DNA from 2 places in the Actinoplanes hulinensis genome. Region 2 is predicted to be linked to the other one. Evidence: riboswitches for the same ligand, from Rfam matches in the RefSeq annotation. Region 2 holds a riboswitch; the other holds the start of a gene.
What was found. A riboswitch is a leader RNA that binds a small molecule or an ion and turns the genes downstream of it on or off. The one in region 2 is predicted to bind ZMP and ZTP.
Positions count from the first base shown of each region.

Region 1 (6,704 bases), on a different contig from region 2:
TCCTCTTCCTGGCGGGCGCCGCCATGGTGCTGATCGTGGCCTTCGAGGCCGAGGTCACCAGGCTGATCCAGCTGTACATCGTGGGTGTCTTCGTGTCGTTCACGCTGTCCCAGGCCGGCATGATCCGGCACTGGAACCGACATCTACGGACCCAGCGCGACCCGATCCAGCGCCGGAAGATGATGCGGTCCCGGGCGATCAACACGTTCGGCATGATCCTCACCGGCGCCGTGCTCATCGTCGTCCTGATCACCAAGTTCCTGCTCGGGGCCTGGATCGCGATCGCCGCCATGATCGTGATCTACGGGCTGATGGTCGCCATCCACCGGCACTACACCCGGGTCGCCGAGGAGCTCAAACCCACCGACGAGCGGCCCGTGCTGCCGTCCCGCAACCACGCCATCGTGCTGGTCAGCAAGGTGCACCAGCCGACCCTGCGTGCGCTCGCCTACGCGCAGGCCACCCGGCCGGACACGCTCACCGCGGTCACCGTCAACGTCGACGACAACGACACCCGGGCCATCCAGGCCGAATGGGAACGGCGGCAGCTGCCGGTCGCGCTCACGGTGGTCGACTCGCCGTACCGGGAGATCACCCGGCCGATCATCGACTTCGTGAAGAACACCCGGCGGGCGTCACCGCGCGACGTGGTCACCGTCTTCGTCCCGGAGTACGTGGTGGGCCGCTGGTGGGAGAACCTGCTGCACAACCAGAGCGCGCTGCGGATCAAGGGCCGGCTGCTGTTCGAACCCGGCGTGATGGTCACCAGCGTGCCCTGGCAGTTGCGCTCCAGCCAGGACCGCGACCTCGACCGGATGGACCGGGGGCTCACCCGGGCGCCGGCTCGTGGGCCGCGTATCCACGACGAGGAAGACGAGGCGCCACGATGACGGGTGCGATCATCGACGACCTGGTCGAGGGGGACCGGGTCGAGGTCACCGTGGGCGCGCCCGCGCACGGCGGGCACTGCGTCGCCCGGCTCGGCGGCCCGCACGGACGGGTGATCTTCGTCCGGCACGCCCTGCCCGGCGAGCGGGTCACCGCCGAGATCACCGAGCTGCACCGCGGCTACCTGCGGGCCGACGCTGTGGAGATCCACGAGCCGTCCCCGGACCGGGTCACCCCGCCGTGCCCCTACGCCCATCCGGGCGGGTGCGGCGGCTGCGACCTCCAGCACGCCTCCGGCGAGGCCCAGCTGCGATGGAAGGCCGAGGTGGTCCGGGAACAGCTCGTCCGGCTGGGCGGCCTCGACCCCGAGGGCATATTCGTACGGGTGGAGCCGCTGCCCGCCAAGGATCCGCTGCTCGGATGGCGGACCCGGGTGCGGTACGCGATCGACGCGGCCGGGCGCCCCGGGCTGTTGCAGCACCGGTCGCACCAGGTGGTGCCGATCGACCGCTGCCGGATCGCCCATCCGGCGATCCAGGACCTCGACGTGCTCGCCGAGGAGTGGCCCGGCGTGGACGCGGTGCAGGCCGTCGCCTCCACCGGCGGGGACGTCGCGGTGCTGGGCCGCCCGTCCGGCACGGCCGGCCCGGCCCACGGCGACGACCTCGGGGAGGCGCCGGAGGGCGGCTCGCTGGTCCGGCTCGCCGGACCGGCCGAGGTCACCGAGCAGGCGGCCGGGCGGGCCTGGCGGATCCCGCCGCAGGGCTTCTGGCAGGTCCACCCGCAGGCCGCGGACACCCTGGTCACGGCGGTCCTGGAGATGCTGCGGCCGGCCGCCGGCGAGACCACCTGGGATCTCTACGGGGGCGCCGGCCTGTTCGCCGCCGCGATCGCCGGGCGGACCGGGGCCCGGGTGACCGTCGTCGAGTCGTCCCCGGCCGGGGTGGCCGCCGCCCGCGCCAACCTGGCCGACCTGCCCCACCTGGACATCGTCGAGGCCCGCGTGGAGACGGCGCTGTCCCGGCGCCGCGTCACCGGCCCGGTCGACCTGGTCGTCCTCGACCCGCCCCGGGCCGGTGCCGGCGCCCGGGTGGTCCGGGCCGTCGCGGCGGCCCGTCCGCGGGCCGTCGCCTACGTGGCCTGCGACCCGGCCGCACTGGCCCGTGACCTGAAGACGTTCCGTGCCGAGGGCTGGCGCGTCGAGGGGGTGCGGGCCTTCGACTGCTTCCCGATGACCCAGCACGTCGAGTGCGTCGCCCACCTGACCCCCGCCTGAGGGCGCGCTCCCCGTCGTTGTGCGGGTGGTAGCGCCCCACGCACTCTTCTCGTCCTCGGCTCACCATGCTCAACGTCCCCGCAAAACGCCGCCGGTGTCGAGGCAAGTGATTTGCCGACGCCAGCGGGGTTTGCTGGCGGCGGGAAATCACCTGCCTCGACACCGGTTACCAGGCGTTTTGCCGCGGAGCGAAGCGGAGCCATCAGGCCCAGCGTTTTGCCGCGGAGCGAAGCGGAGCAATCAGGCTCAGTTGGCGCGCTCGGCGGCCGTGACCGCGTTGCGGAAGAGCATGGCGACCGTGGTCGGGCCGACGCCGCCGACGCGGGGGGTGATGGCGCCGGCCACCTCGGCGCAGGACTCGTCGACGTCCGGGAGGAGGCGGCGGCCCTCGTAGCGGACGCCGGCGCCGATGACGACCGAGCCGGGCTTGACGTGCTCGGGCCGGACGATGCCGGGGACGCCGGCCGCGGCGATCAGCACGTCGGCCCGCTGGGTGTAGCGGGGCCAGTCCTTGACGCCGGTGTGCACCACGGTGACGGCGGCGTTGGCGGTCGGGCGCTTCTGCGCCAGCAGCATGGCGAGCGGGCGGCCCAGGGTGGCGCCGCGGCCCAGGATGACCACCTCGCGGCCGGCGACCTCGATGCCGTGGAAGGCGAGCAGCGCCTCGATGCCGGCCGGGGTGCAGGGGAGCGGGCCGGGCAGGCCGACGGCGAGCCGGCCCATGTTGAGCGGGTGCATGCCGTCGACGTCCTTGTCCGGGTCGAGGGTCTGCAAGGCCGCGTCGTAGTCCAGGTGGGCGGGGATCGGGTACTGGATGAGGACGCCGTGCACGTTCTTGTCGTCGTTGAACTCGGCGATCACCTTGAGCAGGTCGGCCTGGGTGACATCACCGCTCAGGTGCTGGTGCGGGGAGGAGAAGCCGAGTTCGGCGGCCTGCTTCTGCTTGATCCGGATGTAGCCGGCGCTGGCGTCGTCGTCACCGACCAGGATGGTGGCGAGGCTGGGCTGGACGCCGCGGTTCTGGAGACGTGCGACACGTTCGCGGACGTCGTTGAGGACCGATTCGGCGACCGGGGCGCCGGGCAGCAGACGTGCGGTGGACATGTGGACTCCTCGTGCGGGGAGCCCAGGCGGTCGACTCCTCGTGACGAGCTCCCCGATGGTTGGACCATCCCCGTGCCGCCAGTCGCTGTGTGCCTTCCAGGATGCCCGAAGGTCGCGCGGGAGAACCAGCCGGGGGCCGATTCGCGCCGGTCGGCGGAGGTTCCAATTGTGTGGAGGATTGGTGACGGTCCGTTCGCTCAAGTCGCGGCGCGGCGGGGCACGGATAGACTCTGCCCTCATGAGTGACTCCCCCTCGACCCCGGCCGGCCTGCTGAGCAGCATCACCGAACCCGGTGATCTCAAGCGACTGACCGCGGAGCAGTTGACCCTGCTCGCGGCCGAGATTCGTGACTTCCTGGTGGCCAAGGTCTCGCGCACCGGCGGTCATCTGGGTCCGAACCTGGGCGTGGTCGAGATGACCCTGGCGATGCACCGAGTCTTCGACTCCCCACGCGACAAGATCCTCTTCGACACCGGCCACCAGGCGTATGTTCACAAGATCGTGACCGGCCGGCAGGACGGCTTCGACCTGCTCCGCCAGCGCGGTGGCCTGACCGGCTACCCGAGCCAGGCGGAGAGCGAGCACGACCTGATCGAGAACTCGCACGCCTCCACCGCCCTGTCGTACGCGGACGGTCTGGCCAAGGCGTTCACGCTCCGTGGCGAGGGCCGGCACGTGGTGGCGGTCGTCGGTGACGGCGCGCTGACCGGCGGCATGTGCTGGGAGGCGCTGAACAACATCGCGGCCACCCGCAACCGCCTGGTGATCGTGGTCAACGACAACGGCCGCTCCTACGCGCCGACCATCGGCGGGCTCGCCGACCACCTGTCCACGCTGCGCCTCAACCCGGGCTACGAGAAGGTGCTCGACCTGGTCAAGGACGCGCTGGGCCAGACCCCGGTGGTGGGCAAGCCGGTCTTCGAGGTGCTGCACGCGGTCAAGAAGGGCATCAAGGACGCGATCAGCCCGCAGCCGATGTTCGAGGACCTGGGCCTGAAGTACATCGGCCCGGTCGACGGCCACGACCAGCAGGCCATGGAGTCGGCGCTGCGCCGGGCCAAGGGCTTCAACGCCCCGGTCATCGTGCACGCGGTCACCAGGAAGGGCTACGGCTACCGCCCCGCCGAGCAGGACGAGGCGGACTGCCTGCACGGCCCGGGCAGCGCTTTCGACGTGGAGACCGGCAAGCTGCTGGCCGCGCCGACGCTCAAGTGGACCAAGGTGTTCTCCGAGGAGCTGGTCCGGATCGCCGACGAGCGCCCGGACATCGTGGGCATCACCGCGGCGATGGCCGAGCCGACCGGCATCGCGGCGCTGGCGAAGAAGTACCCGGAGCGGACGTACGACGTGGGCATCGCCGAGCAGCACGCGGCCACCTCCGCGGCCGGCCTGGCGATGGGCGGGCTGCACCCGGTGGTGGCGGTCTACGCGACGTTCCTGAACCGGGCCTTCGACCAGGTCCTGCTGGACGTGGCGATGCACCGGCTGCCGGTGACCTTCGTGCTGGACCGGGCCGGGATCACCGGGCCGGACGGGCCGAGCCACTACGGCATGTGGGACATGAGCGTCTTCGGCGTGGTCCCGGGGCTGCGGATCGCCGCCCCGCGGGACGCCGCCACCCTGCGCGAGGAGCTGCGCGAGGCGGTCGCGGTCGACGACGGGCCGACCATCGTGCGGTTCCCGACCGGCTCGGTCGCCCCGGACACCCCGGCGCTGCGCCGGGTGGGCCAGGTCGACGTGCTGCGCGAGGGCGACCGCAAGGACATCCTGCTCGTCGCCGTCGGTTCCTTCGTCGGGCTGGCCCTGGACACCGCGGAGCGGCTCACCGAGCAGGGGTACGGAGTGACCGTCGTCGACCCGCGCTGGGTCCGCCCGGTGCCGATCGAGCTGACCGGTCTGGCCGCCCAGCACCGCTCCGTGGTCACCCTGGAGGACGGCGTCCGCACCGGTGGTGTGGGCGACGCGGTGGCCAGCGCGCTGCGGGACGCCGGTGTGACCACCCCGCTGCGGGACTTCGGTGTGCCGGCCGGGTTCCACCCGCACGGCACCCGCGCCGAGATCCTCACCGCCCTGGGCCTGACCGCGCAGGACATCGCGCGGGACGTGACCGAGTGGGCATCGAGTCGTGAGGCGAGCATTCCCGTTACATAATTGTTACCTTTGATGGATGAGCGCCTCCAGTGGGCCGGTCGTCATCGATCTGGGGCTGGAGCGGGGTGAGCCGGAGACGTACCACCGGCCGGAGCGGCGGACCACGCCGCTCTGGCTCGGTCCGGCCCTCCTCGCCGTCCTGCTGCTCCTCTCCGTCGCGGCCGCGGCGCCGCCGCCCGGCCCGCCGCTGTCCGAGCTGCTCCGGCTGGCGATCAGCCCGGGCGACCCGGACACCCTGACCAGCGACGGCCGCCTGGTCATCCAGCGGGCCGGAGAGCTGAGCTCCTACGACCTGGCGACCGGCGAGCGGCAGTGGCGGGTCGCGCAGGACATCCCGGTCTACCGTTTGCGCACCGGCGGCGGCCAGGTGCTGCTGCGCCCCTGGGCGCCGGGCCGGGGCGAACCCGGGACCACCGCGGTGTCCCTGCGGACCGGCGCCCGCACCTGGCACAACGAGCGCAACGTGATCACGTTCCCCGGCGACGACCTGATGCTCGCGGTCGAGGGCGTGCGCAGCCTGTCCGGCAGCGGCCGCCGGGTGGAGAAGTGGATCGAGATGCTCGATCCGGCCGGCGGGGACGCGCGCTGGCGGCTCTGGGTGCCGTCCACCGCCGTGCTGCTCGCCGTGCCCGGCCCGCCCGGTGGACCCGGCCGGCTGCTGCTCGTCCGGGACGACCTGACGGCCCAGCTGTACGAGGTGGCGACCGGCACCCCGCTGGCCGTGCACCGGATGCCGCCCGCCAACTACGACCCGGAGAACCCGGTGGTCGCCGGTGGCCTGGTGCTGCTGCGGCACCCCGGGCCGTCCGGGATCGAGATCTCCGCGTACGACCCGTTGACGCTGCGGCCGATGTGGACCCAGCCGGCCACCGGCACCCGGGAGGTCCGGGCGTGCGGGCCGCTGGCCTGCCTCATCGGGCTGGACGGGGTGCGGGCCATCGACCCGGCCACCGGCGACCAGCGCTGGCACCGGCCCGCCTGGCGATCCGTCGAGGACTCCGGCGCCGGCCTGATCGCGTACGCCGACGGCCCCGAGTACCCGGCCGGGGTGGTCGACGCCCGGACCGGACGGATGCTGGTCGACCTGACCGGGTGGCGGCCGGTCGGCGGTGCGGCCACCGGCGGGGAGCTGCTCGTGACCCGGGAGATCGGGCCGGGCCCGCGTACGATGGTCGCCGTCGCGGCCCCGGGCCTGCCCCATCCGCGCCTGCTCGCCGAGCTGCCCACCGGCACCGGGGAGTGTCAGGCCGCCCCGGAGCGGCTGATCTGCCGGTCGGTGTACGG
Region 1 is NZ_JAHXZI010000010.1:293,890-300,593, reverse strand. Features, by position in the region: gene KZ829_RS20955 (APC family permease) at 1-890, shown strand, start outside; gene KZ829_RS20950 (class I SAM-dependent RNA methyltransferase) at 887-2,164, shown strand; gene KZ829_RS20945 (bifunctional 5,10-methylenetetrahydrofolate dehydrogenase/5,10-methenyltetrahydrofolate cyclohydrolase) at 2,411-3,268, opposite strand; ZMP/ZTP riboswitch at 3,282-3,364, opposite strand; gene dxs (1-deoxy-D-xylulose-5-phosphate synthase) at 3,507-5,420, shown strand; gene KZ829_RS20935 (outer membrane protein assembly factor BamB family protein) at 5,437-6,704, shown strand, end outside.
Region 1: linked by a shared signal. The riboswitch ahead of KZ829_RS20945 (bifunctional 5,10-methylenetetrahydrofolate dehydrogenase/5,10-methenyltetrahydrofolate cyclohydrolase) and the one ahead of KZ829_RS38470 (benzoate/H(+) symporter BenE family transporter) in region 2 are both predicted to bind ZMP and ZTP.

Region 2 (6,704 bases):
CGGTGTCGAACAGCGTGACGCCCCGCTCGACGGCGGCCCGCAGCAGGGCGATGTTGGCGTCCCGGTCGGGGCCGGGTCCGTACCCGTGGCTCATCCCCATGGCGCCGAAGCCCAGCGCGGACACCTCGAGGCCCTGGCCGAGGGTGCGTTTCTGCACGGTTCTCTCTCCTTGACGAAGTCATCCGATCTCCTGGGCCGTGACGGCCCAGGAGGCGAGCAGGGCGAGCGCGTGATCGGTCGACGACTGCGGCTCGGCAGTGTAGATCGTCAGCGTGAGGTCGGGTTCGGCCCGCAGGTCCATGGTCTCGTAGTTCAGGATCAGGTCCCCGACGACGTGGTGCCGGAAGTGCTTGACCCCGGTGCCGTGGATCCGCACGTTGTGCGCCGCCCACCGGCGGCGGAAGTCGTCGCTGCGGGTGGACAGCTCGCCGACCAGGTCGTGCAGGCCCTTGTCGTGCGGGTCCTTGCCGGCCGCGGTCCGCAGGTTCGCCACCGTGATGTCGGCCGCACCGTCCCAGTCGGGGAAGAACCGGTGGGCCGCCGAGTCCAGGAAGGTGAACCTGGCGAAATTCGGGTGGCCGCCCGCGAACGCGTCGCTGTACATGGCGCGGCCCAGCAGGTTCGCGGCGAGCAGATCGCCCCGCATGTTGGACAGGACCGCCGGCGCGCTCATCGAGTCGAGCGACCATTGCAGACTGGGCCGGACCGTCCACTGCTTCGGCCGGCGCCGGGGTCGCAGCACCGCGCTGCTGCCGTCCGCCTCGTGGGCGAGCCGCAGCAGGTGGGCCCGCTCGGCCTCGTCAAGTTGCAGAGCCCGGGAGATCGCCTCCAGCACCCCGGCGGACACCCCGGCCAGCGTGCCGCGTTCCAGCTTCGCGTAGTACTCGACACTCATCCCGGCCAGTGCGGCGACCTCGCTGCGGCGCAGACCGGGAACCCGGCGCTGCCCGGCGGCGGGGAGCCCGGCCCGCTCCGGAGTGATCTTGGCGCGTCGGGAGGTGAGGAAGTCGCGTACCTCGGCTCGGTTGTCCACGACACGACCGTACGACGCGGTCCGCCCACCTGGGATGCACTGCCGATACACGCATCACCGGTACTCGCCGTGATCATCACATCGATCACGCGCTACGGTGGACGCAGCGCTCAAGGAAGATCCGGGCCGGGCCCCACAGGGTCACCGGACCGGTTGACACGTCACCTCGAAGTGGTGACGCGATCATCGAGCATCCCCCACCGGGCTTCCGGAGTCTGAAAGGCCGCCCGATACGCGTGCGGGCTGGTGCCGACGACCTTCTTGAACCGGTCGCGGAAGGCCGTCGACGACCCGAATCCGGCCTGGCCGGCGATCCGCTCGATGGAGTGGTCGGTGGCCTCCAGCAGGTACTGCGCCTGACGGATCCGGGCACGCAGCAGCCATTGCAGCGGCGTGGTCCCGGTCTGCTCCCGGAACCGGCGGTTCAGTGTGCGGCAACTCATCCCCGCCTGCTCGGCGATGTCGTCGAGCGACAGGGCCCGGTCCGCGTTGTCCTGCATCCATTTCAGCACCGGCTCCAGCTCGGACCCGCGAGGAGTCGGTGGCTGATCATGAACGATGAACTGCGCCTGGCCACCCTCCCGCTCCAACGGCATGACCGAGAGCCGGGCGGCGTCGGCCGCGACCGCCGACCCGTGATCGCGCCGGATCAGATGCAGGCACAGATCGAGCCCGGCCGCCGCTCCGGCCGAGGTGAGGAACTGCCCGTTGTCGACATAGAGAACGTCAGGATCGACTTCCACTTCCGGGTACGCCTCCGCGAGCCGCTTCGTGACCAGCCAGTGTGTGGTCGCACGCTGCCCGTCGAGCAGCCCGGTGGCGGCGAGAACGAACGCGCCCGCGCAGATCGACGCGATCCTGGTGCCGCCGGCCGCGGCCGAGCGCAGGGCGCCGAGCACCCGCGGTGGGACCGGGGCGGCCGGATCGGCGCAGCCCGGAATGATGATCGTGTCCGCGTCGGCCAGGGCGTCCAGCCCCCATGGTGGCGTCAGATGGAAAGCGCCGGAGTCGACGGGTCCGCCGAGCCCGCAGACGCGGACCCGGTAGGCGGCCCGGCCGTCCGGCAGGCGGGTCCGGTTGAACACCTCGATCGGGGTGGACAGGTCGAAGGGGATGACGCCGTCCAGGGCGAGCACGGCCACGGTGAGCATGGCGCGAAGGTACTGCCCGGGCGGGCACCCACCAAGCCGCGGACCAGCGCGCCTGTGGATAACTCGTCACTGGCGAGAACCCGTTGATACCTGGCAGTCCAGCCACTTCTCGGTGGGACGACCGCTTCCTAGGGTCATCTCGTTCCCCATGAGAAGGACTGATTCACGTTGCTTGCACAGATCGTGTTGTTCGACGGTTTCGACCCGTTGGACGTCATCGCGCCGTACGAGACTCTGGTGGCCGGCGGGATCCCGCGGGTCGAGCTGGTATCCGCCGAGGGGCCGCGTGCCGTCCCCAGCGGGATCGGCTCCCTGACGTTGCACGCCACCGCCCGTCTGGCCCCTGAACAGGCGGACCTGATCGTCGTCCCCGGCGCGGCCGCCGCGGCTCTGGACGAGATCCCGGCGGTGCTGGCCCGCGCGCTGGAGACCCCGCTGCCCGGGATGCTCGCGGTCGTCCTGAACCGGCCGGGCGCGATCACGGCCACGGTCTGCGGCGGTTCGCTGTTGCTGGCCATGGCCGGGCTGATCACCGGCCGTCCCGCCACCACCCACCAGTTCGGTCTGGACGCCCTCACCGCGGCCGGCGCCGTGGCGATCGACGCCCGCATCGTCGAGGACGGTGACCTGATCACCGCCTCGAGCGTCACCTCCGGCCTGGACCTGGGTCTCTACCTGCTCGAACGAACCCTGGGCGCCCCGTCCGCCCACGCCGTCGAACGCCTCTTCCACCACGAACGCCGAGGCACCGTCTGGCGCCCCGCCCCCACCGCTTCCCAGCCGGTCACCCGATGACGAAGTTCCTGCTGTTCCCGGGCATCGGCGGCCTTCTGGTCCTGCGCCGCCTGGCCTGGGCGAGGCGGGCATAATCGCCAGCCGTGAGTGGAGTGGCGTCGTATCAGCGGGCGAGCGCCCTGCTCGACGTCGGCCGCGACGCCCAGGCCGTCGAGACGCTGCGGGCGGCGCTGGCCGAAACACCGGACGACGCCGCCCTTCTCACCCTGCTCTCCTTCGCGCTGCGCCGCCGGCGTGACCTGCCGGGAGCGCTGGCGGCCGCCGAGGCCGCACTCGCTGCCGAACCCGGCCGCCCGGAAGCGCACGTCGAACACGCCGAAACCCTTCTCGCCCTGCTACGCGACGGCGACGCACGTGCCGCCGCCGAGCAGGCCGCCCGCCTGGCCCCGAACCGGCCGTCCGGCCATCTCGTCCTGGCCCGTGCCCTGGCCGCCGACCGCCACTTCGCCGAGGCCCGGGCCGCCGCCGCGCGCGGGCTGGCCCTGGCGCCCCGCTCGGTCGAGGCCCTGCTCACCGTGGCCGACGTGGCCCGCGACGCCGGTCGCCGTGACGAGGCCGAGGAGGCGGCCCGCACCGCCCTGCGTATCGATCCGGACAGCGAGTACGGCCGCTGGCTGCTGGCGATGCTCGACGCCGAACGCCTCCGCGTCCGCCGCTCTCTGCGCACTCTGCGTGACGTCGCCCGGGACAACCCCGGCCGCCCCAACGTGCTGTCGATGACGTGGCCGATCCGCCGGCTGCTGTCCGGCCTGCGCCGCTGGCTCACCGTGGCCGTGGTGCTGACCTGTGCGGCCGCCCTGATCGCCGTCCGGTTCCCGCCGATGCTGCCGCCCAGCCGCGCGATGGCAGCCGTGTTCGTGCTGTTCGCGGCCGGTTTCAGCCTTCGCCTGCTGCTGCCGGCGGGTGCTCTTCCCTGGCGCAGCCTTCGGTTCACACCGCCGTTGCTGCGCCGTTCGCTCCACCTCCGCATGGTCACCGCGGTCACGCAGATCGGGCTCCTCATCGGGTACGCCGTAACCTCGACGACCCTTCTGACAGTGATCGCGGTCGTCCTCGTACCCCTGCAGTTGCTCCTGGGTCTGACCGCCGCGATCGGGGCCCATCTCGACGATCCGGGCCACCTGCACGCGCTTCGCGACATCGTCCGCCAGCTCCGCGAGTGGCGAGCCGGGCTACGCCAATGGTGGGCCGACACCCGCCGCGACCTGCGCGACGCCTGGCGCGACGACCCGTGACCACCACACCGGGCTGACGATCGGCTCAGACGGTCACCTTCGCCTCGCGGCGGAACGCTCCGGTGGCCGCCGCGGTGAGCAGGCCGGCGATCAGTCCCCAGAACGCGGACCCGACGCCGAGCAGCTCGATGCCGGAGGCGGTGGCGAGAAGCGTCACCACGGCGGCCTCGCGCCATCGGTCGTCGCGCAGGCCTGTGGTCAGCGAGCTGCCGATCGTCCCGAGCAGGCCGATCCCGGCGATCCCGAGCACGAGGACCGCGGGCAGCGCGGCCAGCAGTGAGGTGATGGTCGCCCCGAGCGCGGCCACGCAGAGGTAGAACACGCCCGCCCACACCGAGGCGAGATACCGGCGCCTGGGGTCGGGATGGGCGTGCGGGCCGGTGCAGATCGCCGCGGTGATCGCGGCCAGGTTGAGGCCGAACGCGCCGAACGGGGCGAGCACCAGGTTCACCGCCCCGGTCCAGGTGATCAGCGGCGACACCGGCACCTGGTAGCCGTCGTTGCGCAGCACGGCGACGCCGGGCAGGTTCTGCGACGCCATGGTGACCACGAACAGCGGCAGCGCCACCCCGATGACGGCCTGCCAGGTGAACGACGGCATCGTGAACACCGGCGACGCCCAGCCGAAACGCACCTCGCCGGGCCGGAACGAGCCGGTCGCCGCGGCCACCGCGATCCCGGCGGCCAGCGCGGTGAGCACCGCGTACCGGGGAAGGAACCGCCGGGCCACCAGGTAGGTGCCGAACATGGCGGCGATCAGTGGGAGGTCCTGGTTGGCGGAGGCGAACAGGCCGATGCCGAACTGGATCAGGACACCGGCGAGCAGCGCGGACGTCAGCGACGTCGGCACCCGGTCCATCATCCGGCCGAACCAGCCGGTCACGCCGATCAGCGTGATCAGCGCGGCGGACACCACGAACGCGCCGATCGCCTCCCGCATGGTGGCGCCTTCAAGGCCGGTGACCAGCAGCGCGGCGCCCGGCGTGGACCAGGCGGTGACGATCGGCGCCCGGAACCGCAGCGACAGGCCGATGCAGGTGACGCCCATGCCGACGGCGAGCGCCAGCATCCAGGAGGCGAGTTCCGCGTCGTCGGCGCCGGCCGCGCGGGCGGCGCTGAACACGATCGCCGCCGAGCTGGTGAAGCCGATCAGGACGGCGAGCAGTCCGGCGTTGACCGCGGACGGTGGGGCGTAGCCGAGGATTCTGCGCTGGTCGGGCAAGGCTCACTCCGCGTGGGTGGGACGGATCGCCCAGGCGCGCGGCACGGCCGTGTCGGCGGGCCGCTTCCCGGTGGTGCCCCACCTCAGCGCCAGTCACGGCCCACCGGCAGACTACGCGACGCCGGTGGCACCATGCCTGACATGTCCCCTGCGTTCGTGTCCGGTGTGGAACTGTCCCGCCGCTTCTACCAGTCAATACGCCCGCTGCTGCCGAAGGTGGCCCACACCGCCGCCCTGATCGGGCCCGGCTCGGAGGTCCTCGGCTTCGACACCGAGCGCTCCACCGACCACGACTGGGGGCCTCGCCTGCAACTGTTCCTGAGCGCGGAGGACCTGGCCGCCCACGGTGACGCCATCCGTGCCCGGCTGGACGCGGACCTGCCGGACACGGTCGCCGGGCACGCCACCACCGTGCTGCCGGGCCGTGGTGTGGTGGTCGCCGAGCTGGGCGCCTGGCTGACCGGGCGGCTCGGGTTCGACCCGCGCGACGGTGTCACCGTAAGGGACTGGCTGGCCACCCCGGCGCAGGCGCTGGCCGAGGTCACCGCGGGTGTGGTGCACCACGACGGCCTCGACCGTCTGCACCGGGTCCGCGAGTCGCTGGCCTGGTATCCCGACGACGTGTGGCGGTACGTGCTGGCCTGCCAGTGGCAGCGGATCGGCCAGGAGGAGCATTTCGTCGGCCGGTGCGGCGAGGTCGGCGACGAGCTGGGTTCGGCGGTGGTGGCGGCCCGGCTGGCCCGTGACCTGATGCGCCTGGTCCTGCTGATGAATCGCCGGTATCCGCCGTACAGCAAGTGGCTGGGCACCGCGTTCGCCCGCCTGCCCGGGGTGGACGGGCTGCGGACGGCGCTCACCGCAGGCCTGACCGCCGCCAACTGGCACGCCCGCGAGCATCATCTGGTCGTCGCGTACGAGACGGTCGCCCGCATGCACAACGATCTCGGGCTGACCGACCCGCTGGACACGAAGGTGCGGTTCTTCTTCGACCGCCCGTTCCGGGTGATCGGCGGTGGCCGGTTCGCGCAGGCGCTGGCCGGGGACGCGGTCCGGCCGCTGATCGGGACGGTCGACCAGTTCGCCGACAACACCGATCTGCTCAGTCATGCGGAGCGGGCGCGGGCCGTGGGCACGGTCATTTGACGGCGCCCGAGGTGATGCCGGAGATGATCCGGCGCTGGGCGACGGCGAAGACGACGATCAGCGGGAGGCTCATCAGGATCACGTACGCGAAGATCAGGTGCCAGTTGTTGAGGTAGAGCCCGGCG
Region 2 is NZ_JAHXZI010000029.1:84,434-91,137, forward strand. Features, by position in the region: gene KZ829_RS38445 (aldo/keto reductase) at 1-157, opposite strand, end outside; gene KZ829_RS38450 (helix-turn-helix transcriptional regulator) at 179-1,033, opposite strand; gene KZ829_RS38455 (GlxA family transcriptional regulator) at 1,195-2,184, opposite strand; gene KZ829_RS38460 (DJ-1/PfpI family protein) at 2,353-2,979, shown strand; gene KZ829_RS38465 (tetratricopeptide repeat protein) at 3,063-4,214, shown strand; gene KZ829_RS38470 (benzoate/H(+) symporter BenE family transporter) at 4,240-5,436, opposite strand; ZMP/ZTP riboswitch at 5,458-5,543, opposite strand; gene KZ829_RS38475 (DUF4037 domain-containing protein) at 5,578-6,579, shown strand; gene KZ829_RS38480 (carbohydrate ABC transporter permease) at 6,572-6,704, opposite strand, start outside.